Regions from separate parts of the Bradyrhizobium sp. LMG 9283 genome, predicted to be linked through region 3. Evidence: predicted binding sites of a transcription regulator. Region 3 holds the regulator's gene; each other region holds the start of a gene.
The links. Region 3 encodes PhoB, which activates phosphate uptake and scavenging genes when phosphate is short. Its sites were predicted from a motif close to TGTCATNNANCTGTCAT; they were not measured.
Positions count from the first base shown of each region.

Region 1 (7,845 bases), 3.5 Mb from region 3:
GCCGGCTGACTGATCGTAATTGGTCGAAGTCGGCGACGGGATCGGGGTCGGTGACGGCGTAGGCGTCGGGGTGGGCGTCGGGGTGGGCGTGGGTGTCGGGCTTTGCGCGAAGCTGGGCGTCACTGCCGCCATCATCATGACCAGCGCAAACGCCATTGCAAGCGCAGCCGCGATCCGGCGGACGCGGTCCAGCCCGATCGTCTGCCGTGTCCCGGAAAGCTGCGCAGCGCAGCACATGACGATAAATCCCGAAGCAAAGTGACGGCGCGCAAAAATGCAACACGGTCTGCGACGCTTGCGGCGATTTGTGCCGAACTGCCACTAGGGGTCAACCGGTTGGCGCATGACGGCCGAGGGTATTGCACCGATTGTGGTTCCGCTGCCACAGGTCGCAAATTGCGCTTGAAGGCGCCTGGCTTGGTCTTGAAATCCGTGCGCGGCTTGCTAGGCGGCGATTTTCATGTTGCAATATCGGTCACAATCGGAATTGGCCGTTTGCTGTGCGTTTCGCGACATTGCGCTTCAAGACTCGAACAGACTTCCGGAGGCCCGTTTGTGGCGTGGCACGCGAAAAAGCGGCCGCGTCTTTTTTATACCTAGTGGAGGAGACGAGAGATGCCGCAAAAGGGCACCGTCAAATGGTTCAACCCGACCAAGGGCTATGGGTTCATCAAGCCGAACGGCGGCGACAAGGACGTGTTCGTCCACATCTCCGCCGTCGAGCGCGCCGGACTCTCCACCCTCAATGAGAACCAGGTGGTTGAATTCGACCTCGTGGAGAACCGCGGCAAGACATCCGCAGAGAACCTCAAGATCTCCTGATGTCTCTCACGGCACGCGAGAGATCATGACGTTGCCCCCGGCGCTGCCGGGGGATTTTGTTTGGGCCCCAGACGCGACGGCGCTTCAATCCACCACCGGCGCAACCAAAAAATTCTCCGATGCCGCGCTGCCCGCGGTCCTGCACACGTCGCCCTCGATCCGCACCTTGCCGGTCGCCAGCAGCCGCAGCGCTTCTGGATAGATGCGATGCTCGACTTCGAGGATGCGCTCCGACAGCGTATCCGCTGTATCGTGGTCGCTGACGGGAACCGCGCCCTGCATCACGATCGGCCCGGCATCGGTCTCGGGGATGACGAAGTGCACCGTCGCGCCGGACAGTTTCACCCCGGCGCGCAGGGCCTGGCCGTGCGGATCGAGGCCGGGGAACGACGGCAGCAGCGAGGGATGGATGTTGAGCATCCGCCCGTACCAGGCCTTGGTGAACTCAGCCGTGAACAGGCGCATGAAGCCGCCGAGACAGATCAGCTCGATGCCGTGCTCGTCGAGCGCGGCCTGCAGCACCTTCTCGAAACCGGCGCGATCCTTGCCGAACGGCTTGCTCTCGATCACCTCGGTCTTCACGCCGCTCGCCCGGGCACGTTCGAGTCCGAGCGCATCGGCCTTATTGGAAATGACGAGCGATATCTCCGCCGGGAAATCCGGAGCGGCGGCGGCCCTGATCAGCGCGGCCATGTTGGAGCCGCGCCCGGAGATCAGGATGGCGACGCGGCGCCTCATCATAGCGCCAGATCGAGGCGGCCGTTATAGACGACGCGGTGCTCGCCGTCGGCCGGGATCACGGTGCCGAGTTGCGCCACGGTCTCGCCGGCGTCGGTGAAGACCTCGACGACCTTGTCGACCTTGTCAGGCTCGACGATCGCAATCATCCCGATGCCGCAGTTGAATGTGCGCAGCATTTCCAGCTCGGCGATGCCGGCCTGCGCGGCCAGCCATTTGAACACCGGCAGCACCGGCAGGCGGGTGAGATCAATGCCGACGCCGAGATGCTTGGGCAGGACGCGCGGGATGTTGTCGGTGAAGCCGCCGCCAGTGATGTGAGCGAGCCCCTTCACCGCGCCGGTCTCGCGGATCGCGCGCAGGCAGGATTTGACGTAGAGGCGCGTCGGCGTCAGCAGCGCGCCGCCGAGCGTCATCACGGGCGCGAACGGCGCCTGCGCCGAGAAGCCGAGACCGGATTGTTCCACGATCTTGCGCACCAGCGAGAAGCCGTTGGAATGCACGCCCGACGAGGCAAGACCGATCACGGCGTCACCCGCCGCGATGTCCTGGCGCGGCAGCAGCGTGCCCCGCTCGGCGGCGCCGACGGCAAAGCCGCCGAGGTCGTAGTCGCCGTCCTTGTAGAGGCCAGGCATCTCGGCGGTCTCCCCGCCGATCAGGGCGCAGCCGGACTCGCGGCAGCCCTCCGCAACGCCTGCGACGATCGCGGCGGTGGCCTCGGGGTCGAGCTTGCCGCAGGCGAAATAATCCAGGAAAAACAGCGGCTCGGCGCCCTGCACAACGAGGTCGTTGACGCTCATGGCCACGAGGTCGATGCCAATGCCGCCATGCAGACCGGTCTCGATCGCGATCTTGACCTTGGTGCCGACACCGTCGGTCGCGGCCACGAGGACCGGGTCCTTGAAACCGGCCGCCTTGAGGTCGAACAGACCGCCGAAGCCGCCGATCTCGGCATCCGCGCCCGGCCGTGCGGTGGCGCGCACCATCGGCTTGATCAGGTCGACCAATCGGTTGCCCGCGTCGATATCGACGCCTGAATCGGCGTAAGTGAGGCCGTTTTTGCGGTCGGTCATGCCCGATTTCCAGTGGGTTCGCGGCTGGTTACGTCGAATTCCGGGGACGCGCAATGGCTCGCATGGCGCTCCTCCCTATACTATGTAGAGATATCAACCGGTTCAGCCTCCTGAGGGGCCGGATCGAGGTCAGACCGGGTGCCGGGAAGCGCTTTCGTGAGTATTCCGAACATCATTACCCTGGGCCGCATCATGCTGGTCCCGATCATCGTCTGGGCCATCGTGTCGAGCCAAATGGAGGTGGCGTTCGCCGTCTTCCTGATCGCCGGCATCAGCGATGCCGTGGACGGCTTCTTGGCCAAGCGCTTCAACATGACCAGCGAACTCGGCGCCCTACTCGATCCGCTCGCGGACAAGGCGCTGCTGGTCTCGATCTACATGGCGCTCGGCATCTGGGGCGCGATCCCGCGCTGGATCGTGATCCTGGTGGTCTCGCGCGACATCATGATCGTTGCCGCCGTGATCGTATCCTGGTTGTTCGACCGGCCGGTCAAGATGAAGCCGTCGAAGGTGTCCAAGCTCAACACCGTGGCACAGGTGGCGTTCGCGGCCTTGGTGTTGGCGGCGCTTGCCTTCGGCTTCAAGCCGGCACCTTATGATATCATCCTGATGGGCCTCGTCACGGTCTTCACGCTCTCCTCCGTGTCGCTCTATCTCGTCGAGTGGCTAAAGCACATGAGCACGATCGAGGCCAAATGAAGTGAGGATACGGCCTGGCAAAAGGCCAAGTCCCGCACGATCAAGTCGAACCTCTTCAGACGGGCCGGCGTGCCGGCATGGAGCAAAGCAAGCGTGGCAGGCCGCGTTCATCCCCGACAATTGGCGTTTTCACTTCCGCATGCGGAGAGCCTCAGCCGGGACAATTTCCTCGAAGGCCCGGCCAATGCGGCCGGTCTCGGCCTGATCGACAGCTGGCCGGAATGGCCGAACCGGATCATGTGGCTGGCCGGGCCGGAAGGAAGCGGCAAGAGCCATCTCGCCGCGATCTGGGCCGAAGTATCAGGCGCCCGTTCGACCACCGCCAATGCACTCACTGCCGCAGGCGTTCCGGGCGCGCTCGCCACCGGCGCCCTGGTGGTCGAGGATCTCAAGACAAGGGATTTTGACGAGCGCGCCCTGTTTCACCTGATGAACCTCGCCCGCGAGGACGGTGCCTGCGTCCTCTTCACCGGACGCGAGGCGCCGGCCGCGCTCGAGATCGAGCTTCGCGACTTGCGCTCGCGTCTGCGGGCCGTTCCGGTGGTCGCGCTGCAGCCCCCCGACGACCAGCTCTTCCGCGGCCTGATCGTCAAGTTCTGCGCCGACCGCCAGCTCACCGTCGACGAGAGCGTGGTCGGCTACCTCGCCACCCGCCTGGAGCGGTCCTCGGCCGCCGCCCGGCAGGCCGTGGAACTGCTCGACAGCGAAGCCCTGCGGCTCGGCCGCCCCGTCACCCGGGCGCTGGCCGCTGAGTTGCTCCGAGACGCCTGACCGGCTCGCGGTCTCCCAAAGCGGCCTGAAACCCGCCTTGACGCGGCGCAGCGGCGGAACATCAATGTCATCGAAACGTCATCGCTCTAACACATGCTCCCGCCGATTTTGCGCGTAAGTCGCAATGGGGGCGAACTAGATGGACCGACTTCTGATGGACTCTGCGCAAGCTGTTGAAATCAAAGAGAAAGTCCCGGAAATCGAGGGTTTGCCGGCGATCGCATCCAGCCCTGAACGGTTCATCAACCGCGAGCTGTCCTGGCTGCATTTCAACCGCCGCGTCCTGGAGGAATCGGTCAATCCCAGCCACCCCGTGCTGGAGCGGGTGAGATTCCTGTCGATTTCCGCGAATAACCTCGACGAGTTCTTCATGGTCCGCGTCGCTGGCATCAAGGCCCAGGTGCGCGAGGGCATTGCCGAGCGCAGTCCAGATGGCCTGACGCCGTCGGAGCAGCTCGCGCTGATTAACCGCACCGTCTCCCAGCTCGCCTCCGACCAGCAGGCGATCTGGCGCGATCTGCGCGTTACGCTGGCCGAGGTCGGCATCGTGCTGGTCGACGGCAGGGACGTCACCAAGGCGGAGCGGGCCTGGATCGAGGACTACTTCCTCAACAATGTGTTCCCGCTGCTGACGCCGCTCGCGATCGATCCCGCCCACCCCTTCCCGTTCATTCCGAGCCTCGGCTTCACCATAGCGCTCCAGCTCACGCGCGCCGCCGACGGCAAGCAAATGAACGCGCTGATCCGCATGCCGGGCAAGATCGACCGCTTCATCCGCCTGCCGGCCGAAGGCACGGTGCGGCTGATCTCGCTGGAGCAGGCCACCGCCCTGTTCATCAACCGCCTGTTCCCCGGCTACAATCTGCACGGCCAGGGCGCCTTCCGCATCATCCGCGACTCCGAGCTCGAAATCGAGGAAGAGGCCGAAGACCTTGTCCGCCTGTTCGAGACCGCGCTCAAGCGGCGCCGCCGCGGATCGGTGATCCGGCTCGAGATCGACGCCAAGATGCCGGAGCAGTTGCGCAGCTTCGTGCAGCATGCGCTTTCGGCTGCCGACGACGAGGTCTTCCTGGTTGACGGCGTGCAGGCCATGAACGAGCTCTCGCAGCTCACCCGCCTCGACCGGCCCGATCTCGAATTCACCCCCTACGTGCCGCGCCATCCGGAGCGCGTGCGCGAGCATGGCGGCGACATCTTTGCCGCGATCCGGCAGAAGGACCTGATCGTCCACCATCCCTATGAATCCTTCGACGTCGTCGTGCAGTTCCTGCAGCAGGCCGCGCGCGATCCTGACGTCGTCGCGATCAAGCAGACGCTCTACCGCACCTCCAACAACTCGCCGATCGTGCGCGCGCTGGCGGAGGCCGCCGAGGCCGGCAAGTCCGTCACCGCGTTGATCGAGCTCAAGGCGCGCTTCGACGAGGAAGCCAACATCCGCTGGGCGCGCGACCTCGAGCGCGCCGGCGTGCAGGTCGTCTACGGCTTCCTCGAATTGAAGACGCACGCCAAACTCTCGATGGTCGTGCGCCGCGAGGGCGGCAGCCTGACGACTTACGTCCATACCGGCACCGGCAACTACCACCCGGTCACCGCGCGCATCTACACCGACCTCTCCTACTTCACCTCCGATCCGACCATCGGCCGCGATGCCGCGCGCGTGTTCAATTTCATCACCGGCTATGCCGCGCCCAGCGATCTGGAAAAGATGGCAGTGTCGCCACTGACCTTGCGCAAACGCATCATCGAGCACATTCAAAGCGAGACCGCGCATGCGCGGCACGGCCGGCCCGGCGCAGTCTGGATGAAGATGAACGCGCTGGTCGACCCCGACATCATCGACGCGCTCTACGAGGCCTCCCAGGCGGGCGTGCAGGTCGAGCTCGTGGTGCGCGGGATCTGCTGCCTCCGGCCCGGCATCCCCGGCCTCTCGGAGAACATCCGCGTCAAATCGATCATCGGACGTTTCCTGGAACATGGCCGAATCTACTGCTTCGGCATGGGCCAAGGCCTGCCGAGCGCGAAAGCGGCTGTGTATATCTCCTCCGCCGACATGATGCCGCGCAACCTCGACCGCCGCGTCGAGGTGCTGTGTCCGCTGCAAAATCCCACGGTGCATCAGCAGGTTCTCGAACAGATCATGGTCGCGAACTTGAAGGACAATGAGCAGAGCTGGCAGTTGTTGCCGGATGGGTCTTCAACGCGTATGAAGGCCGCGAAAGGCGAGGAGCCTTTCAACGTCCACAACTACTTCATGACAAATCCGAGTCTGTCTGGCCGTGGAAAGTCGCTCAAGGAATCCTCGCCGCGTCGTCTCACGCGCCGGAACGAACGCCATCAATCCTGATTCGGGACCTGCGACGTGAAGCGGCCGCGCAAGCGCGGCTCGAGCGTCGCGGTTATCGACATCGGCTCCAACTCGGTCCGTCTCGTCGTCTATGAGGGACTGTCGCGGAGCCTCATCCCCATCTTCAACGAGAAGACGCTGTGCGGCCTCGGACGCGAGGTGCAGAGCACGGGTCTGCTCGCCCCCGATGCCGTCGACAAGGCGCTGACCTCGCTCAAGCGCTTCCGCGCATTGTGCCGCGTGATGCAGGTCGGGCGCGTGTTCGCGATTGCGACCGCGGCCTGCCGCGACGCCTCCAATGGCCCCGACTTCATCGCCAGGGCCGAGCGCATTTGCGCGGTGACGATCGAGATCCTGTCGGGTCCGCGTGAGGCGCGGCTGTCGGCGCTCGGCGTGATCTCCGGCATCCACATTCCCGACGGCATCGTCGGCGACCTCGGCGGCGGCTCGCTCGAGCTGATCGACGTACGCAAGAACGCCGTACGCAGCGGCGTGACGCTGCCGCTCGGCGGACTCGCGCTCCAGGACCTCGCGCACAAATCGCTCAAGCGCGCCGATCGCATCGTGCGCGAGGAGCTCGACGAGGTGCCGCAACTCACAGCAGGCCGCGGCCGCACCTTTTATGCCGTCGGCGGCACCTGGCGCGCGCTCGCGCGCATCCACATCATCCAGAGCGGCTATCCGCTCCAGGTGATGCACGGCTATTCGATTTCGGCCGCCGAGGCGCTCGACTTCTCGCGCCGCCTCCGGCGCCTCGCTGCCGCCGACATGCTTGCCGACATCGAGATCGTCGCCGATGCGCGGCGCCCGCTCCTCACCTATGCAGCGCTGGTGCTCGAGCACATCATCCGCGTCGCCAAACCCAAGACGATCGTGTTCTCGACCTTCGGCGTGCGCGAAGGCCTGTTGCACGAGAAGCTATCGGAGTCCGAGCGCAACAAGGACGGGCTGATCTGCGCGGCCGAGGAGCTGAACCAGTTGCTGTCACGCTCGGCGAAACACGCCCGCGAGCTGATCGCCTGGACCGACCGCCTGGTGCGCGTGGTCAAGGTGCGCGAGACTGAAGAGGACCGTCGCCTCCGCCACACCGCGTGCCTGCTCTCCGACATCGGCTGGCGCGTGCATCCCGACCATCGCGGCGAGCAGACGCTGAGCCTCGTCGTCAACGGCAATTTCGGTGCGATCACCCACACCGAGCGCGCCTTCGTCGGACTATCGGTGTTCTATCGCTATGCAGGCCTCAGCGAGGAGAACCAGCCACCGGCCACCACGCAGGAGCTGCTGACACCGGCCCAGCTCGAACGCGCACGCCTGCTGGGCGCTGCGTTTCGCGTCGCGCACCTGATCTCGGCGGCGCGTCCGGGCGTCCTGCCCGCCACGCATTTCCGCAGCCAGAGC
Region 1 is NZ_CP120691.1:5,033,792-5,041,636, forward strand. Features, by position in the region: gene P6U29_RS23835 (autotransporter outer membrane beta-barrel domain-containing protein) at 1-237, opposite strand, end outside; gene P6U29_RS23840 (cold-shock protein) at 616-822, shown strand; gene purN (phosphoribosylglycinamide formyltransferase) at 907-1,560, opposite strand; gene purM (phosphoribosylformylglycinamidine cyclo-ligase) at 1,560-2,633, opposite strand; gene P6U29_RS23855 (CDP-alcohol phosphatidyltransferase family protein) at 2,790-3,332, shown strand; gene P6U29_RS23860 (chromosomal replication initiator DnaA) at 3,426-4,103, shown strand; gene P6U29_RS23865 (RNA degradosome polyphosphate kinase) at 4,258-6,447, shown strand; gene ppx (exopolyphosphatase) at 6,463-7,845, shown strand, end outside.
Region 1: the regulator PhoB is predicted to act here: its motif matches at 4,169-4,185, upstream of P6U29_RS23865 (RNA degradosome polyphosphate kinase).

Region 2 (7,845 bases), 3.7 Mb from region 3:
CATGGTCACGATGAACAGCCTGACGCGAGACCTCCTCACGTCCGCCGCGGACACCACTGCGCTCATCACGCGCCTCCATAGAACTCGAAACGTTTCCTCGGTGCGACTCCTAGAGGCGCGCGCGGCAAAGTGTCCAAGCTCAAGGGAGTATCGATCGATACCGTTTTTGGATTGATGGAACGGCAGGTTGAGGGAACGATCGCGACATTGCGAATGGGCTGCGCTGGCGCCACGCGCTCAACTGTCATTCCCCGCGAAAGCTCCAGTACGCCGCGGCTTCTCGATTCAATCACTGCTGTCACGGCGTACTGGATCGCCCGATCAAGTCGGGCGATGACAGCGAGTGTGTGGAGATAGCCAGCCAAACTCATCATTGCGAGCGCAGCGAAGCAATCCAGAATCTTTCTGCATCTTTCTGCGGAGGGACTCTGGATTGCTCACATGGGGATTTGATGTGTCAAGATTTATGGTCAGCTCTTTGTTCGATTGCAGGCCAGCTCTTCGTCCCGACCGCGGAACTTTTCGGATGGCGCGCGCAGATCAGGTCAAGACCGGCCCGTGAGGGCCGCCGCGAAGCGGCTTGGTCTTGACCTGAGCGAGCACGCCTTCAGGCTCGTTAGGTCGGGAAGTGCGGCGTGAACTACTCCTATGGTTGGCGATCCAAGGGTCGAGCCGGTTTTGGCAATCTGGTTTGCATGCCAGATCAAACTCACATTCGGTCGTTGCGCGGTGGCAACTGCACCAACATTCCGCTTGCGGCGGGCAGGCTCGAGAGGAGGACGAGACCCTTCTTCGTTACGGCGTTTGAAGCCATGCAATCCATCGGTTCGTCCACCCGGATCGGCCGAGGCTGATCAACCTCGGCGGATTGGTTTTGAGGCTGAGAGGCGTGGTGTCAGGCGCCGGGCTTCACCACGGCTCCCTCGATCACGACGCCGGCGGTCACGTATTTCCACAGGGCCACGAGCAGCTTGCGCGCCAGCGCCACGATTGTGCGCTTGCGGCCGCGCTGGCTGTTGGCCTTGAACCACTGGGTCAGAGCCGATTGAGGCTGGTGACGTATCCACAGCCAGGCGAGCTGGATCATCGTGGTTCTCAGGCGCGGATTGCCGGCCTTCGACACGCCCTGCTCACGCTCAATGCCGCCACTGCGCCATGGCGTGGCCGCAAGACCGGCATAGGACGCAACCTGGCGGCGGTTGGTGAACTGACGGTGGAAGGCCTCCGACCAGAGAATGGCAGCAAAGTTCGGGCCCAGGCCCTTCAAGTCGAGCAGCATCGCGACCGGGTTCGATGCAGCCTTCTCGCCTGCTGGTCGGCTTGCAGCCAGCAATGCATCCTGCTCGCGCTCTACCGCCGCGATCTGGTCGAGCAGAAGTTCGAGCCGGTCGAGCTCGCGGCTGATCTGCGCCTTCAAATGCGCCGGCAGCAGCCGCCCGTCCCCCGTGCGCAAGGCCTCGAGCCGCGTCCGTCGATCGCGCCGCAGCGGCACGTAGTCGAATATCCCTTGCGCAAACAGAACACCCTTGATCCGGTTCACATGCACGATCCGCTCCGCGATCAAGGTCCGCCGCTCCCGGCAAAGCCTGCGGCGGTCCTCTTCTTCCGGAGAGGGGGCAACGACCATCGCGCAGACCCGTGGCTCGCCGCGCTTGTAGGCCAGAAGCGACCGCAACAGCGTCTCGCCGTCCAACCGGTCCGTCTTGGCCCGCCGGCGCCGGCGCGGCGTCGCGATCGAGGCCGGATCGACCACGTAGCTCTCGACGCCCTCCGACTGCAGAGTGCGGTGAAGCCAGAACCCATCCAGCCCCGCCTCCTGGATGGTGATGATCGGATAACTCTCGCCCGTTCGCGCCTGGGCCTTACGCTTCAGCGCTGCAAAGAGCTTCAAAAGCTCCGCAATAGCGCCGGCCTTCACGCTGTGTTTGGACATCTTCTCGCCCTTGCCGGGCGACAGCGATGTAACCAGCCATGTCGAACGGCTCAGTTCCAATGACAAAAAAATTGCGCCAATCTGCGTCCGGATAGCGGCCAGTCCGTCGGAAAGATGATCGAGCAACATCGTTGTCTCCAGGTTGAGTGCTTCAGCAACCTCAGTCTGGCCTCAGACCCGGTCGCTATCCACTCCCCATGGAATCTTCGCTGCGCTCGCAATGATGATGCGGAGAGAGCTCGCGCTTGCAACTACTGCTGCGCGCTCGGCAGCAACTGCGGCAGAAATCCTCGCGTCACGTTGGGCGGCACCGCATCGAGCCCCAGCACGGCGCTTGCGGCCGGCAGCGCAGCATCCGCCATTGCAGCATGACCTTCCGCGCTCGGATGCACCGCGCCGCCATAGACGGCGGACAGCACGCCCCAGGTCGCGTCGTGGATGTCGGTCGGCTGGCTCGCCGCGGGCAGGCCTTGCGGATAGGTCATCGCAGCAAAATAGCTGTCGTTGGCGTCGCGGATCCAGCGTGCGCGGGGCAGGTAGGCGCGATATTCCGAGGCGCCGCGGCCGCACAGCATCGGCTGGCTCGCTGCGCTGACGATATCAGGATTGAAGCTCTGGCCGTTCTCGGCAAAGCAGCTGCGGTCGAATTCGGGATCGTTGCCCGAATGGGCGCAGAAGCCGTGGTCGGCGAACGCGTCCTGGTGCGCGTCGACGAAGGTCATGCGGTCGGATTCGGGATCGCGGCACAGCGCGCCGCGGGTGCAGGTGGCGAGTCCCTTCAGCTGCGGCAGGAATTCGGTGTCGACGAAGTTGGAGACGCGGGCGAGGCGCTGCGGATCGGCGTTGAAGGACGGATGGATGTCGAAGCCGGCGCGGCCGCCGCGGCAGGGCACGCCGCCGTCGGCGAGCGCAGGATTGGCGTAGGAGACATAGACCACGTGCGAGAGGTCGCCGCCGACAAGCGGCTTCAGCGCCTCGCGCAGCTTGACGAAGTTCTGCGGCAGCTCGCGCTGCAGCGCATCGCGGGAATCATCGACGCTGGCCATCACGCCGGAGCGGCGGAACAGCGCGCGCTCGGTCGCGGTATCGACGATGACGTCGGCGACGAGGCCGGAGAAATAGACGTCGTTGGCGCCGACCGACAGCAGCACGAGATCGAGCGTGCGGTCGGGCTGGCGTTTCTTTGCCGCGGTGAGCGCCTCGCGCAGCTCGGCGACCTGGGCGTTCACGCTGGTGTTGCAGACGCCGGTCTTGCCGGGCGGGCATTCGCGGGCGCGCTGTGAGCCGAGCAGCCCGTCGCCAATGCTGGCGCCGGTGCAGGCGAGCGGCAGGAAGGTCACGGCGATGTGGGTGTAGCGCACCGCAAGCGCCAGCGCGGTGCGCGCCTGGTAGCTGTAGAGCGAGCGATGGCAAGGCGCGTTGAACCAGAGCGCGCCGTAGCGTTGCCAGTTGGCGAGCGTATCCGGCGCCTCACAGGCGCGGCCGCCCTTGAAGCCGTGGCGGCTCGGCCGGTAATACTGCGCGCCTGCGGTGCCGAGATAGGAGCGGAAGCAAAATCCTTCATCTGCCAGTGCCAGCGGCCGATCCGGATTGCCTTCGCCGGAGGCGATGCTGTCCCCTAGGCCAGCGATGAAGATGTCGCGGACCTGAATCTCGGTCTGGACCCGCTGGCTCGGATCGGAGCCGGCGGAAACGTCGACGGTCGCGACCGTCGGCTTGCCGTAGCGGACGCGCAAATTGACCGGCTCGGCGCAGTCGAAGGTCGAGGCTTGCGGTCCATCACCATCATCGAACGACCAGGCGCAGATCGCGCCGACCGGCACCGCGCCGGTCAGGCGCACCGTCACCGGATGATCGATCGGTGTAATGTAGTTCTCTTTAACATTGTCGCGGGTGCAGGGCTGGTTGACCCGGCCCTGGAGGTCGATGCACAGGCGGTTGACCATGTTGCGCGCCCAGCCGCGGCCCTCGCTCTGGAGCTCCAGTGACTGCTCGGCGGCAAGGATGCTGCGGTTACGCGCGTTTTCGACATGGAGCAGGAAGTCGCGTTCCTCACGGAACAGCCGGAAGCGGTTGCGCACCTCCCAGGTGATTTGCAGGGCGCTGTCCTGCGCGGCAGCGGGCTCGGGAGGCAAAATCGTCAGCAACCCGACAAGCAGCAGGGCGCCTGCGGAGAGGGTTTTAAGCGATGATCGGAACATGGCCCGCGTCTTCAACGGCAAAGTTGAGGCGGAAATAAGAGAGCATTGCTCACCCGCCCGCAACCTTTGTCTCAGGGGAGACCTAGCGCTTGGCGGCTTGGCGCAGCGACCGCTCACGTTCCATGGTCGTCACCTGCTTGGGCAGGTTGGCCTGCGCGCAGGCCTCCGCCAGCCGCCGTCGTTCCTGCCAGGGCTCGACCACATTCATCCAGAGCTCGCGCGCGCCCATGATGGAGATGGCAAGGGCGAACGGGATCACGAAATAGAGAAGACGGAACACCAGCAGCGTCGCCAGCAGCTGTTCGCGGCCGAATTCCGGCAGCGCCACCAGCATGGCTGCATCGAACACGCCAATCGAGCCGGGCGCGTGGCTGGCAAAGCCGATCAGGGTCGCCAGAATGAACACTACGGCGAGCGACATGAAGTCGATCGGCGGGTTGGCCGGCATCAAGAGGTACATGGCGGTGGCGCAGAAGCCGAGATCGACCACGCCGATCAGGATCTGCACCAATGTCAGCGGTGCCGACGGCAGCACCACCTTCCAGCCTTTCTGGCCAAGCTCGCGCCGCTTTTCGCCCATGCAGAGCCAGACCAGATAAGCGCCGATCGAGGCGAGGCCGCCGAGCGCGATCAGGCGGTTCAGCGACGCGGGCAGCTGGTCCATCGCGGAGGCGGCATCCGGATGGATGGCCATGCCGATCGAGAGCACGAAGATGTTACCGAGCCAGAAGGTCAGGCCTGACAGGAAGCAGATCTTCGCGACGTCGATCGCGTTCAGCCCGTAGTCCGAATAGATCCGGAAGCGGATTGCCCCGCCGGTGAAGACGGTGGCGCCGATATTGTGGCCGATCGAGTAGGACGTGAAGCTGGAGAGCGCCGCGATGCGATAGGGCACGTGCTTCTTGCCGATCGTTCGCAGCGCAAAAAAGTCGTAGAAGGTCAGCGTACAGAACGCAAAGAAGACGCAGATTGCCGCCAGCCCGATACTGCCGCGGGGAATCTCGGTCAATGCGGTCAGGATGACCCCGGTATCGATGCCCTTGAGGGTCCGCACCAGCGTTGTGATCGCGAAGGCGATGATGAAGACGCTCGCGGCAATTCCGAGCCGTCGCCAGCCGATCCATCTCTTGAAGCCGCGCTTCAGCGCGGGCAGCAGTCCGTGCATTCATCCTCCCGGCGGGGGGCAAAGACGACCGGGCCAGGCATTGGCCGGTCGGGCGCGATCACGGCCAAAGGCAAGCATCGATCGCTAGGCATGATCCAGCTCATTTAAGGCAAAAACAGCGGCTTGTGCAGCCCTTGACAACAATAGGTTCTGCATTGGACCGGCCACTTTTGTCATACGCGGTTCACATCGGATGCGCGTTAAGCATATGAGTCGTGAAACCGGCTCCTCTCGCGCGCTTGGTGTGCCAGCATGATTTCAAATCTTGGCATTGTTCGCATTGTTCCAGCGCAAGCGGTCATCGGCCTTTTTGGAACGTCGATGCCGCATGCTCGTTAGGCTCGATCAGCAATCGAACATGGCGGAATATGCGGCTTTTCGTGCAAGCCGGCGCCTCCGTGTTCCCGAAACCGAGAGGACCGGAACGATGGGACTGTTCACAAAGGACATCAAAACCATGAACGACCTGTTCGTGCATCAGCTCCAGGACATCTATTATGCCGAGCAGCAGCTCACCAAGGCGCTGCCGAAGATGGCAAGCAGGGCCACCGATCCGCAGCTGAAACAGGGCTTTTTGACGCACCTTGAGGAAACCAACCAGCACGTCGCACGCCTCGAAGAAGTGTTCAAAATGCACGGCGTCGCCGTGAAGGCGGTCGACTGCCCAGCCATCGACGGCATCATCGAGGAAGCCGACGAGACTGCCGGTGAGGTTGCGGACAAGGCGGTGCTGGATGCGGCCCTGATCAATGCGGCGCAGGCCGCCGAACATTACGAGATCGTCCGCTACGGCAGCCTGATCGCCTGGGCCAAGCAGCTCGGCCGCAGCGACTGTGCGGCGGTGCTCGCCAAGACGCTCGAGGAAGAAAAGGCGACCGACAAGAAGCTGACGGCGCTGGCCGAGAGCAAAGTGAATCTGCGCGCGGCGAGCTGAGGCGAATGTACCGGGGCGATGTCGAGAACGCCGCGCCGTCAGCGCGGCGTTCGACAGTCAGCGGTCCGAATATTTGAGGCCGAAGCCGAGCGCGATCACAGCAAAGGCCGCGATCATCACGGCGAAGACAAGGCTCGCAAGACGCGGGTTTGCCAGCGTCGAGATCACGCCGATGCCGATCACAGGCAGGGCGTTGCCGAGAAAGCCGCAGATGAAATAGGCCGAGACGACTTCCCCGCGACGATCCTCCGGCGCGATCTGGTTCACCACCTGCAGGCTGCCGCGATAACCCAGTCCCACCGCGACGCCGCACAGCGCGGTTGCCGTGATCATCAGCGCCACCGAGGCCTGAAATTGTGCGGCGACGATCAATGCCACGCTCGGCAGCATGAGGCCGAGGGAGCAGAGCATGGCCGTGCGGCTCGAGAGCGAGCGCGTCAGCGCGATGACGATGGCCACCACTGCGGCGAGTTCAAGGAAGACTGCCCCTGCGATGGCGTGGCTGGTCTCGTGCAGCTCGTTGGCGAGCACGCTCGGCACCAGCGCGGCAAAGAACGCCACCAGCGCCATCGCGCCGAAGCCCGTCACCGCCGGCGCGACGAATGCGGCGCGAATGGCGGGAGGTACCGCCGCGCGCGGACGGACCGAAATCCGCATCAGCGCATCGAGTGGCCGCGGAACCGTCTCGCTGGCAAAGGCAAGAAGGATGGCAGTGAGCAGGAGCGCCGCCAGATAGACGATGAAGGGCATCCGCAGCGGATGTGGCGCGTAGTCGGCGAGCAGCCCCGCGATCAGCGCGCCGATACCGAGGCCCGCGAAATTTGCAGCCGTCGCAACGACAGTGGCGCGGGATTTGTCGGTCTCTGCGATCAGCTCCGAAAGCCAGGCCGTGCCAGTTGCGGCGCCGATGCCGATCGCCAGCCCGCTCAGCACGCGCCCGACATAGAGCGCGGCGATGCCGTGCGCGAACAGGAACACCAGTGCGCCGATGATGGCGATGACCATTGCGGTTAGGGCTGTCCGGCGGCGGCCGATCTGGTCGGAGATGCGCCCGAATATCAGCAGCGCAGCCAGATTGCCGATCACATAGGCCGCGTAGATGAGCGTCAGCGTGATCTGCGAGAAGCCGAACTGTCGCTCGTAGATCACATAGAGCGGCGTCACCACGGTGCTGCCTGCGAACAGCACGCCGATCAGACCGGCGACGATTGCAAGACTCGTCGGCTTGCCGAACTCCGACCTGCTGTGTGAGGCAGTAGAGTAGTGCTTCGTTGCCATACCTAACCCTTGGATGTAGGTCCCGGCAGCCAACTCGAAGCAACCATGCACGTTCCCTGTGCAGCCGGCGCGGCTGACATGCGCGCGCGGCAAGGTTGATTGGAATGGCATGGCTCATCCGGCGTTGAAAAAAGGGGACGAACGCTTTTTGACCCGCAACGATCGGTTGATTTTGGAAGTTCCTGTTCACCATCCGGAACGGCAGTCATCCTCCGTTACTCAAAATCCACCACTTCCCCGCACTGCTGATGGCAGGCTTGGGGAATGCTCATGTATCAGGTCCTTTACTGTCTGACTGACGAACATGACTGGCGGTTGGTCGCGCTTGGCGGCG
Region 2 is NZ_CP120691.1:3,392,367-3,400,211, forward strand. Features, by position in the region: gene P6U29_RS15740 (MFS transporter) at 1-66, opposite strand, end outside; gene P6U29_RS15745 (IS110 family transposase) at 896-2,062, opposite strand; gene P6U29_RS15750 (hypothetical protein) at 2,185-4,134, opposite strand; gene P6U29_RS15755 (YbhN family protein) at 4,217-5,299, opposite strand; gene P6U29_RS15760 (ferritin-like domain-containing protein) at 5,727-6,233, shown strand; gene P6U29_RS15765 (MFS transporter) at 6,291-7,622, opposite strand; gene P6U29_RS15770 (EAL domain-containing protein) at 7,782-7,845, shown strand, end outside.
Region 2: the regulator PhoB is predicted to act here: its motif matches at 5,471-5,487, upstream of P6U29_RS15755 (YbhN family protein).

Region 3 (7,845 bases):
GACATTACGGGTGCCGGTGCGACGTTCCCGTTCCCGATCTATTCGAAGTGGGCTGACGCCTACAAGAAGGAGACCGGCAACGGTCTGAACTACCAGTCGATCGGCTCGGGCGGCGGCATCAAGCAGATCCAGGCCAAGACCGTGACCTTCGGCGCCAGCGACGCGCCGCTCAAGGCCGAGCAGCTCGAGAAGGACGGCCTCGTCCAGTGGCCGATGGTGATGGGCGCCATCGTCCCCGTCGTCAACATCGAGGGCGTGAAGCCCGGCGAGATGGTGTTCGATGGCGAGACCCTGGCCAACATCTATCTCGGCAAGATCACCAAGTGGGACGATGCCGCGATCAAGAAGCTCAATCCGAACGTGAAGCTGCCGTCGGAGGCGATCACCGTGGTCCGTCGCTCGGACGGTTCGGGCACCACCTTCAACTTCACCAACTATCTCTCCAAGGCCAGCGCGGACTGGAAGAGCAAGGTCGGCGAGGGCACCGCGGTCGAGTGGCCGGTCGGCGTCGGCGCCAAGGGCAACGAAGGTGTGTCGGGCAACATCAGCCAGACCAAGAACTCGATCGGTTATGTCGAGTACGCCTATGCCAAGCAGAACAAGCTGACCTACACCGGTCTCGTCAACAAGGCCGGCAAATCGGTGCAGCCGACCGTCGAAGCCTTCCAGGCGGCCGCCTCCAACGCCGACTGGGCCAAGGCGCCCGGCTACTACGTCATCCTGACCGACCAGCCCGGCGACAAGTCCTGGCCGATCACGGCGGCGACCTTCATCCTTATGCACAAGGAAGCCACCGACAAGGCGGCCTCGCAGGAAGCCCTCAAGTTCTTCCGCTGGGCCTTCAAGAACGGCGACAAGGCGGCCGAGGAGCTCGACTACATCCCGATGCCGGACAGCGTCGTCCAGCTGATCGAGAAGACCTGGGCTGCCGAGATCAAGAGCTGATCTCTTGCTCTCGTGTCCCGGACGCGGTGCGGCACGTAGTGATGCACCGCAGAGCCGGGACCCACAAGAACTGGGCCCCGGATCAGCGTCGCAACGAGCGTCTCGTCCGGGGCGCGGGACCAAACAGGCAAGAACAAACATAGTCAGTACAGGGGATCGGCGTGGCAGAGATGGCCGTTCAGAGCGATGTAATCGACGACGCCGGACCGTATGACCGCGCCAAGGCCTTGAGCGCGTTCAAGCTCGGCGACGTCACCTTCTACTGGATCACGCGGCTGTCCGCGATCTCGGTGCTGCTGATCCTCGGCGGCATCATCATCTCGCTGATCGTCGGTGCGTTCCCGGCGATGAAGGAATACGGCCTGTCCTTCCTGTGGACGCAGCGCTGGGCGCCGTCGGCCGATCCGCCGGTGCTGGGCGCGCTTGGGCCGATGTACGGCACGCTCGTCACCTCCTTCATCGCGATGCTGATCGCGATTCCCGTCGGTCTCGGCATCGCGATCTTCCTCACCGAGCTCTGCCCGCAATGGCTGCGCCGCCCGATCGGCATCGCGGTCGAGCTGCTCGCCGGCATCCCCTCGATCATCTACGGCATGTGGGGCTTTTTCGTGCTGGGCCCGTTCCTGGCCAACACCTTCCAACCCTTCATGATCCGGATCTTCGACGGCGTTCCCGTGCTGGGCGCGATCTTCGCAGGTCCGCCGTCCTATCTGAGCCTATTCAACGCCGCGCTGATCCTCGCCATCATGGTGCTGCCCTTCATCACCTCGATCTCGGTCGACGTGTTCAGGACGGTGCCGCCGGTCTTGAAGGAAGCCGCCTACGGCGTCGGCTGCACCACCTGGGAAGTCGTCCGCAGCGTGGTGATCCCCTACACTCGGGTCGGCATCATCGGCGGCGTCATGCTGGCGCTGGGCCGCGCCCTCGGCGAGACCATGGCGGTCACCTTCATCATCGGCAACTCGTTCCGGATCTCCTCGTCGATCTTCGCTCCGGGCACCACGATCTCGGCGGCGATCGCCTCCGAGTTCGCCGAGAGCGACGGCCTGCATCAGTCCGGCCTCATCCTGCTCGGCCTGCTCCTGTTCGTGCTGACGTTCTTCGTGCTCGCGGCCGCGCGGCTGATGCTGCTGCGTCTGGAACAGAAGGCGGGGAAGTGACATGAACCCGATTTACGCACGGCGCCGTCGCAAGGACATCGTCATCCGCGGGCTCTGCATTAGCGCCGCCGCCTTCGGCGTCACCTGGCTCGCGCTGATCCTGATCACGCTGCTCTACAACGGCCTGTCCGGCCTGAACCTCCAGGTCTTCACCGAGAACACGCCGCCGCCGGGCTCGACCGAGGGCGGCCTGCTCAACGCCATTGTCGGCTCGCTGATCATGACCGTGCTCGGCGTCGGCATCGGCGCGCCGCTCGGCCTGTTCGCCGGCACCTATCTCGCCGAGTACGGCCGCAACGACAAGCTGACCTCGGTGATCCGCTTCATCAACGACATCCTCTTGTCGGCGCCTTCGATCATCATCGGCCTGTTCATCTATGGCGCGGTGGTGGTGCCGATGCGCGGCTTCTCGGCGATCGCAGGCAGCCTTGCGCTGGCCGTCATCGTGATCCCGGTCGTGGTGCGCACCACGGAAGACATGCTGCTGCTGGTGCCGAATCCGCTGCGCGAAGCCGCCAGCGCACTGGGCTTGCCGCGCTCGCTGGTGATCAAGCGGATCGCCTATCGCGCCGCGCGCTCCGGCCTCATCACCGGCGTGCTGCTCGCCACGGCCCGCGTCGCCGGCGAGACTGCGCCGCTGCTGTTCACTGCGCTGTCGAACCAGTTCTTCAGCCTGAGCCTGAACAAGACGATGGCCAACCTGCCGGTCACCATCAACAACTTCGTGCAGAGCCCCTACGCCTACTGGAAGCAGCTCGCCTGGAGCGGTGCGCTGCTGATCACCCTGACCGTGCTTGCCCTGAACATTGGCGCGCGCATCATCGGCGCCGAGAGGACTGCAAAATGAGTGAAATGTCTGTTTCCGTGAGCGCGCCGACCGTTCATCCCGGTTCCCAGCCGCTGCCCGAGGCGCCGGCCAAGGTCACCGCGCGCAACCTGAATTTTTACTATGGCGAGCACCACGCGCTGAAGAACATCAACCTGGCGCTCGGCACCAACCGTGTCACGGCGTTCATCGGCCCGTCGGGGTGCGGCAAGTCGACCCTGCTGCGCATCTTCAACAGGATGTACGATCTCTATCCGGGCCAGCGCGCCACCGGCCAGCTGCTGCTCGACCACACCAACATCCTCGACCCCAAGCTGGATCTCAACCTGCTGCGGGCGCGGGTCGGCATGGTGTTCCAGAAGCCGACGCCGTTCCCGATGACGATCTACGAGAACATCGCCTTCGGCATCCGCCTCTATGAGAAGATCTCGAAGTCGGAGATGGATGACCGCGTCGAGAAGGCGCTGCGCGGCGGCGCGCTGTGGAACGAGGTCAAGGACAAGCTCAATGCCTCCGGCCTGTCGCTCTCCGGCGGCCAGCAGCAGCGCCTCTGCATCGCCCGCACCGTCGCGGTGCGGCCCGAGGTGATCCTGTTCGACGAGCCCTGCTCGGCGCTTGACCCGATCTCGACCGCCAAGGTCGAGGAGCTGATCCAGGAATTGTCCGAGAACTACACGATCGCGATCGTCACCCACAACATGCAGCAGGCGGCGCGCGTCTCCGACAAGACCGCCTTCATGTATCTCGGCGAGTTGATCGAATTCGACGACACCAGCAAGATCTTCACGTCGCCGAGCGACCGGCGCACGCAGGATTACATCACCGGCCGGTTCGGCTGAGGAGACGGAACATGGGTTCTGAACATACCGCAAAGGCCTTCGACACCGACCTCCAGGAGCTCACCCGCCTGGTCGCCGAAATGGGCGGCATCGCCGAGCGCATGATCGTCGATTCCGTCGACGCGCTGATCCGCCGCGACGTCGCGCTCGGCCAGCGCGTGGTCGCGACCGACGCCGAGCTCGACGCGCTGCAGAAGCGCATCGAGGAGCGCGCCGTGCTCACCATCGCCCGCCGCCAGCCGATGGCGGTGGATCTGCGCGAGATCGTCGGCGCCATGCGCGTCGCGACCGATCTCGAGCGCATCGGCGATCTCGCCAAGAACATGGGCAAGCGCGTCGCGGCGCTGGAGACGGATTTCCATCCGCTGAAGCTGTTCCGCGGACTGGAACACATGACCGATCTCGTGCAGCAGCAGGTCAAGTCGGTCCTGGACGCCTATGCCGCGCACGATCTGCCGGCGGCCATGGCGGTGTGGAAAGGCGACGAGGAAGTCGACGCCATCTGCACCTCGCTGTTCCGCGAGCTCCTCACCTATATGATGGAGGATCCGCGCAACATCTCGTTCTGCATCCACCTGATGTTCTGCGCCAAGAACATCGAGCGGATCGGCGATCACGCCACCAACATCGCAGAGACCGTGTTCTACATGATCGAGGGCCAGGCGATCACTGACAAGCGGCCGAAGGGCGACATGACGACCTTCGCCACGACGGTGCCGAATACCTAAGGGAGCGACGACAACATGGGCGCACGCATTATGGTGGTTGAGGACGAGGAAGCTCTCACCGAGCTTCTCCGCTACAACCTCGAAGGCGACGGCTATGACGTCGAGACGGTGATGCGCGGCGACGACGCCGACACCCGCCTCAAGGAGCACATTCCCGATCTGATCGTGCTCGACTGGATGCTGCCGGGCCTGTCAGGCATCGAGCTGTGCCGGCGGCTTCGTACCCGCCCCGAAACCAAGCAGCTGCCGATCATCATGCTCACCGCGCGCGGCGAGGAGAGCGAGCGGGTGCGGGGGCTTGCGACCGGCGCCGACGATTACATCGTCAAGCCGTTCTCGGTGCCGGAGCTCTTGGCGCGCGTGAAGGGTCTGCTCAGGCGCGCCAGCCCCGAGCGGCTCGCCACCGTGCTCGCCTATGGCGATATCGAGCTCGACCGCGACAAGCGCCGCGTGGCGCGCTCGGGCCGGCCGATCGATCTCGGCCCGACCGAATATCGCCTCTTGGAGTTCTTCTTGGAGCATCCCGGCCGCGTGTTCTCGCGCGAGCAGCTGCTCGACAGCGTCTGGGGCCGCGACATCTACATCGACGAGCGCACCGTCGACGTCCATATCGGCCGCCTGCGCAAGCTGCTCAATCTCGGCCGCGAGCAGGACCCGATCCGCACCGTCCGCGGCGCCGGCTACGCGCTGGACGATCGTTTCGCGAAGGCCGAGCAGACCTGAGGTTTGCGAGCTGTTGCCACACGCTCAGTGTCGTCCCGGACAAGCGTCAGCGCAGATCCGGGACCATAACCACAGGGCATGATTGTTTTGCGAAAAGGTAATTTCGAGTCCCCATAACCACATCTCTCGGTGGCTATGGGTCCCGGATCGGCGCGCGCTTGTGGCGCGTTTGTCCGGGACGACATCGGATTGTTTGAGCCGTCATCGTGTGACAGCTCATTTCTGATCTCAGAACAAACTCACCGCGTGCCCGGCTTCGCCGGTGCGCGACGGCGATCCGCTGCGGGCTGATAGGCCACGCGCGAGTGCTGGGCGCAATAGGGCAGGCCGGAGAGAGCCTTGCCGCCGCAGAAGAAGAAATCCGGGCTTGAGGGATCGCCGACCGGCCAGTGGCAGGTCGCCTCGTTCAATTCCAGCAGAGACAGCCGCTGACTCATCGGCACCACGTTGTCATAGGTGACAGGCTCGGCCTCCACCTCGACCTCGAAGGCCTGCGCCAGCGCGGTGTTGCCGCGCGCGACAGGGCGGGTCACCCGCATCATGTGCTGCGCGGGCCGTGCCTTGCGCGGCCGGGGCGCTGCCGATGAAGGGCTCTTGGCGCGGCCGGACAGACCGAGCCGATGCACCTTGCCGATCACGGCATTGCGGGTCACATTGCCGAGCTCCGCCGCGATCTGGCTGGCCGAAAGTCCGGCCTCCCAGAGCTTTTTCAGCTGCTCGACGCGATCATCGGACCAGGTCAAAACCGTCATTGCACCCTTTCCCTCGCTGCGCGCCTGCCATCCTGGGGCCTTCGCAGCGAATGCCTGAAGCCTTGAAAATCCCGTGCCGCAGAATCCCTTAAGGCTCGCCGGGCGCGCTCAAGACGCCCGAACGTTTACGCCGGTACATGAGGACTCTTGGGATCAGAACCGCTGCACGAGATGTCGTATCTGACAGTCCAAACGCTACAATATGGCGTGACTCCCGCGCAAGAGTCCGCCGACTCGCTTCCACATGTTCCGTGGTGAAAACTCCGCAAAATCGCCACCGCAAGACTACGGATTCAGCGTTTCGCGAGGCTTTCCGGGCGGCATTGACACCTGTCTTGCCAAGCATAAGATAGTCTTACGTGCCGCCCTTAAAAGGCGGCACGTTTCGTTTTCCGGGGCCGGTCGATGGTGCGTTGCGCAATGCACGTCTCACACCGTCCGCAACATTCAAGTGACGTCATGACTGACAGCGCCGCGCCGCATTTGCTCCCCGTTTTCGCCAGGGCCGACCTCGGTTTCGAGCGCGGCGAAGGCTGCTGGCTGATCGCGACCAATGGCGATCGCTATCTCGATTTCACCTCGGGCGTGGCGGTGAATGCGCTCGGCCATGTCCATCCCGCGCTGGTCAAGGCGTTGCAGGAGCAGGCGACGAAGCTCTGGCACATGTCGAACCTGTTCCAGAGCCCGGACGGCGAGAAGCTTGCCGCGCGTCTGTGCAAGGAAAGCTTCGCGGACTTCGTATTCTTCTGCAATTCCGGCGCCGAGGCGCTGGAAGGCGTAATCAAGCTGGTGCGCCACCATCACTTCTCCAAGGGGCATCCGGAACGTTACCGCATCATCACCTTCGAGGGCGCCTTCCACGGCCGCACGCTGGCGACGCTCGCCGCCACCGGGTCTGCAAAATATCTCGAAGGCTTCGGTCCGCCGATGGACGGCTTCGACCAGGTGCCACATGGCGATCTCGACGCTGTGAAGAAGGCGATCGGCCCGCACACCGCCGGCATCGTGATCGAGCCGATCCAGGGCGAGGGTGGCGTTCGCTCTGCGCCTCCCGGTTTCCTGAAGGCGCTGCGCGAGCTCTGCAACGAGCGCGGCATATTGCTCGCCTTCGATGAGGTGCAGACCGGCATGGGCCGCACCGGCGATCTCTTCGCCTATAGACGCACCGGCGTCACGCCTGACGTGATGTCGCTCGCCAAGGCGCTCGGCGGCGGCTTCCCGATCGGCGCGGTGCTGGCGACCGCGGAGGCGGCCGCTGGCATGGGGCCCGGCTCGCACGGCTCGACCTTCGGCGGCAATCCGCTCGCGATCTCGGCTGCGAACGCCGTGCTCGACGTCATGCTCAAGCCCGGCTTCTTCGACCACGTGCAGAAGATGTCGCTGCTGCTCAAGCAGAAGCTCGCCTCCGTGATCGACCGCCATCCCGATGTCGTCAGCGAAGTCCGCGGCGAGGGCCTCCTGATCGGCATCAAGGCTGTGGTGCCCTCGGGCGATCTCGTTGCGGCACTGCGCGCCGAAAAACTGCTCACGGTCGGGGCCGGCGACAATATCGTGCGCTTCCTGCCACCCTTGATCGTCACCGAGGCGGAGATCGAGGACAGCGTCGGGCGGTTAGAGCGCGCCTGCGCTGCGATCTCGTCCAGCCAGACCAAGCGGGTGGCAAGCTGATGAGCAAGTCGCCGAAGCACTTTCTGGATATTAACGAGCTGCCGCTGTCGGAGCTCAAGAGCATGCTCGCCGCCTCTTCCGCCATGAAGGCGAAGCAGAAGGCGCATCAGCCGGTCAGGCCGCTTGAAGGCAAGACGCTGGCGATGATCTTCGAGCGTCCCTCGACCCGCACCCGCGTCTCGTTCGACGTCGGCATGCGCCAGC
Region 3 is NZ_CP120691.1:8,508,893-8,516,737, reverse strand. Features, by position in the region: gene pstS (phosphate ABC transporter substrate-binding protein PstS) at 1-945, shown strand, start outside; gene pstC (phosphate ABC transporter permease subunit PstC) at 1,116-2,105, shown strand; gene pstA (phosphate ABC transporter permease PstA) at 2,107-2,952, shown strand; gene pstB (phosphate ABC transporter ATP-binding protein PstB) at 2,949-3,770, shown strand; gene phoU (phosphate signaling complex protein PhoU) at 3,782-4,498, shown strand; gene phoB (phosphate regulon transcriptional regulator PhoB) at 4,514-5,221, shown strand; gene P6U29_RS39710 (GcrA family cell cycle regulator) at 5,461-5,973, opposite strand; gene P6U29_RS39705 (aspartate aminotransferase family protein) at 6,433-7,641, shown strand; gene argF (ornithine carbamoyltransferase) at 7,641-7,845, shown strand, end outside.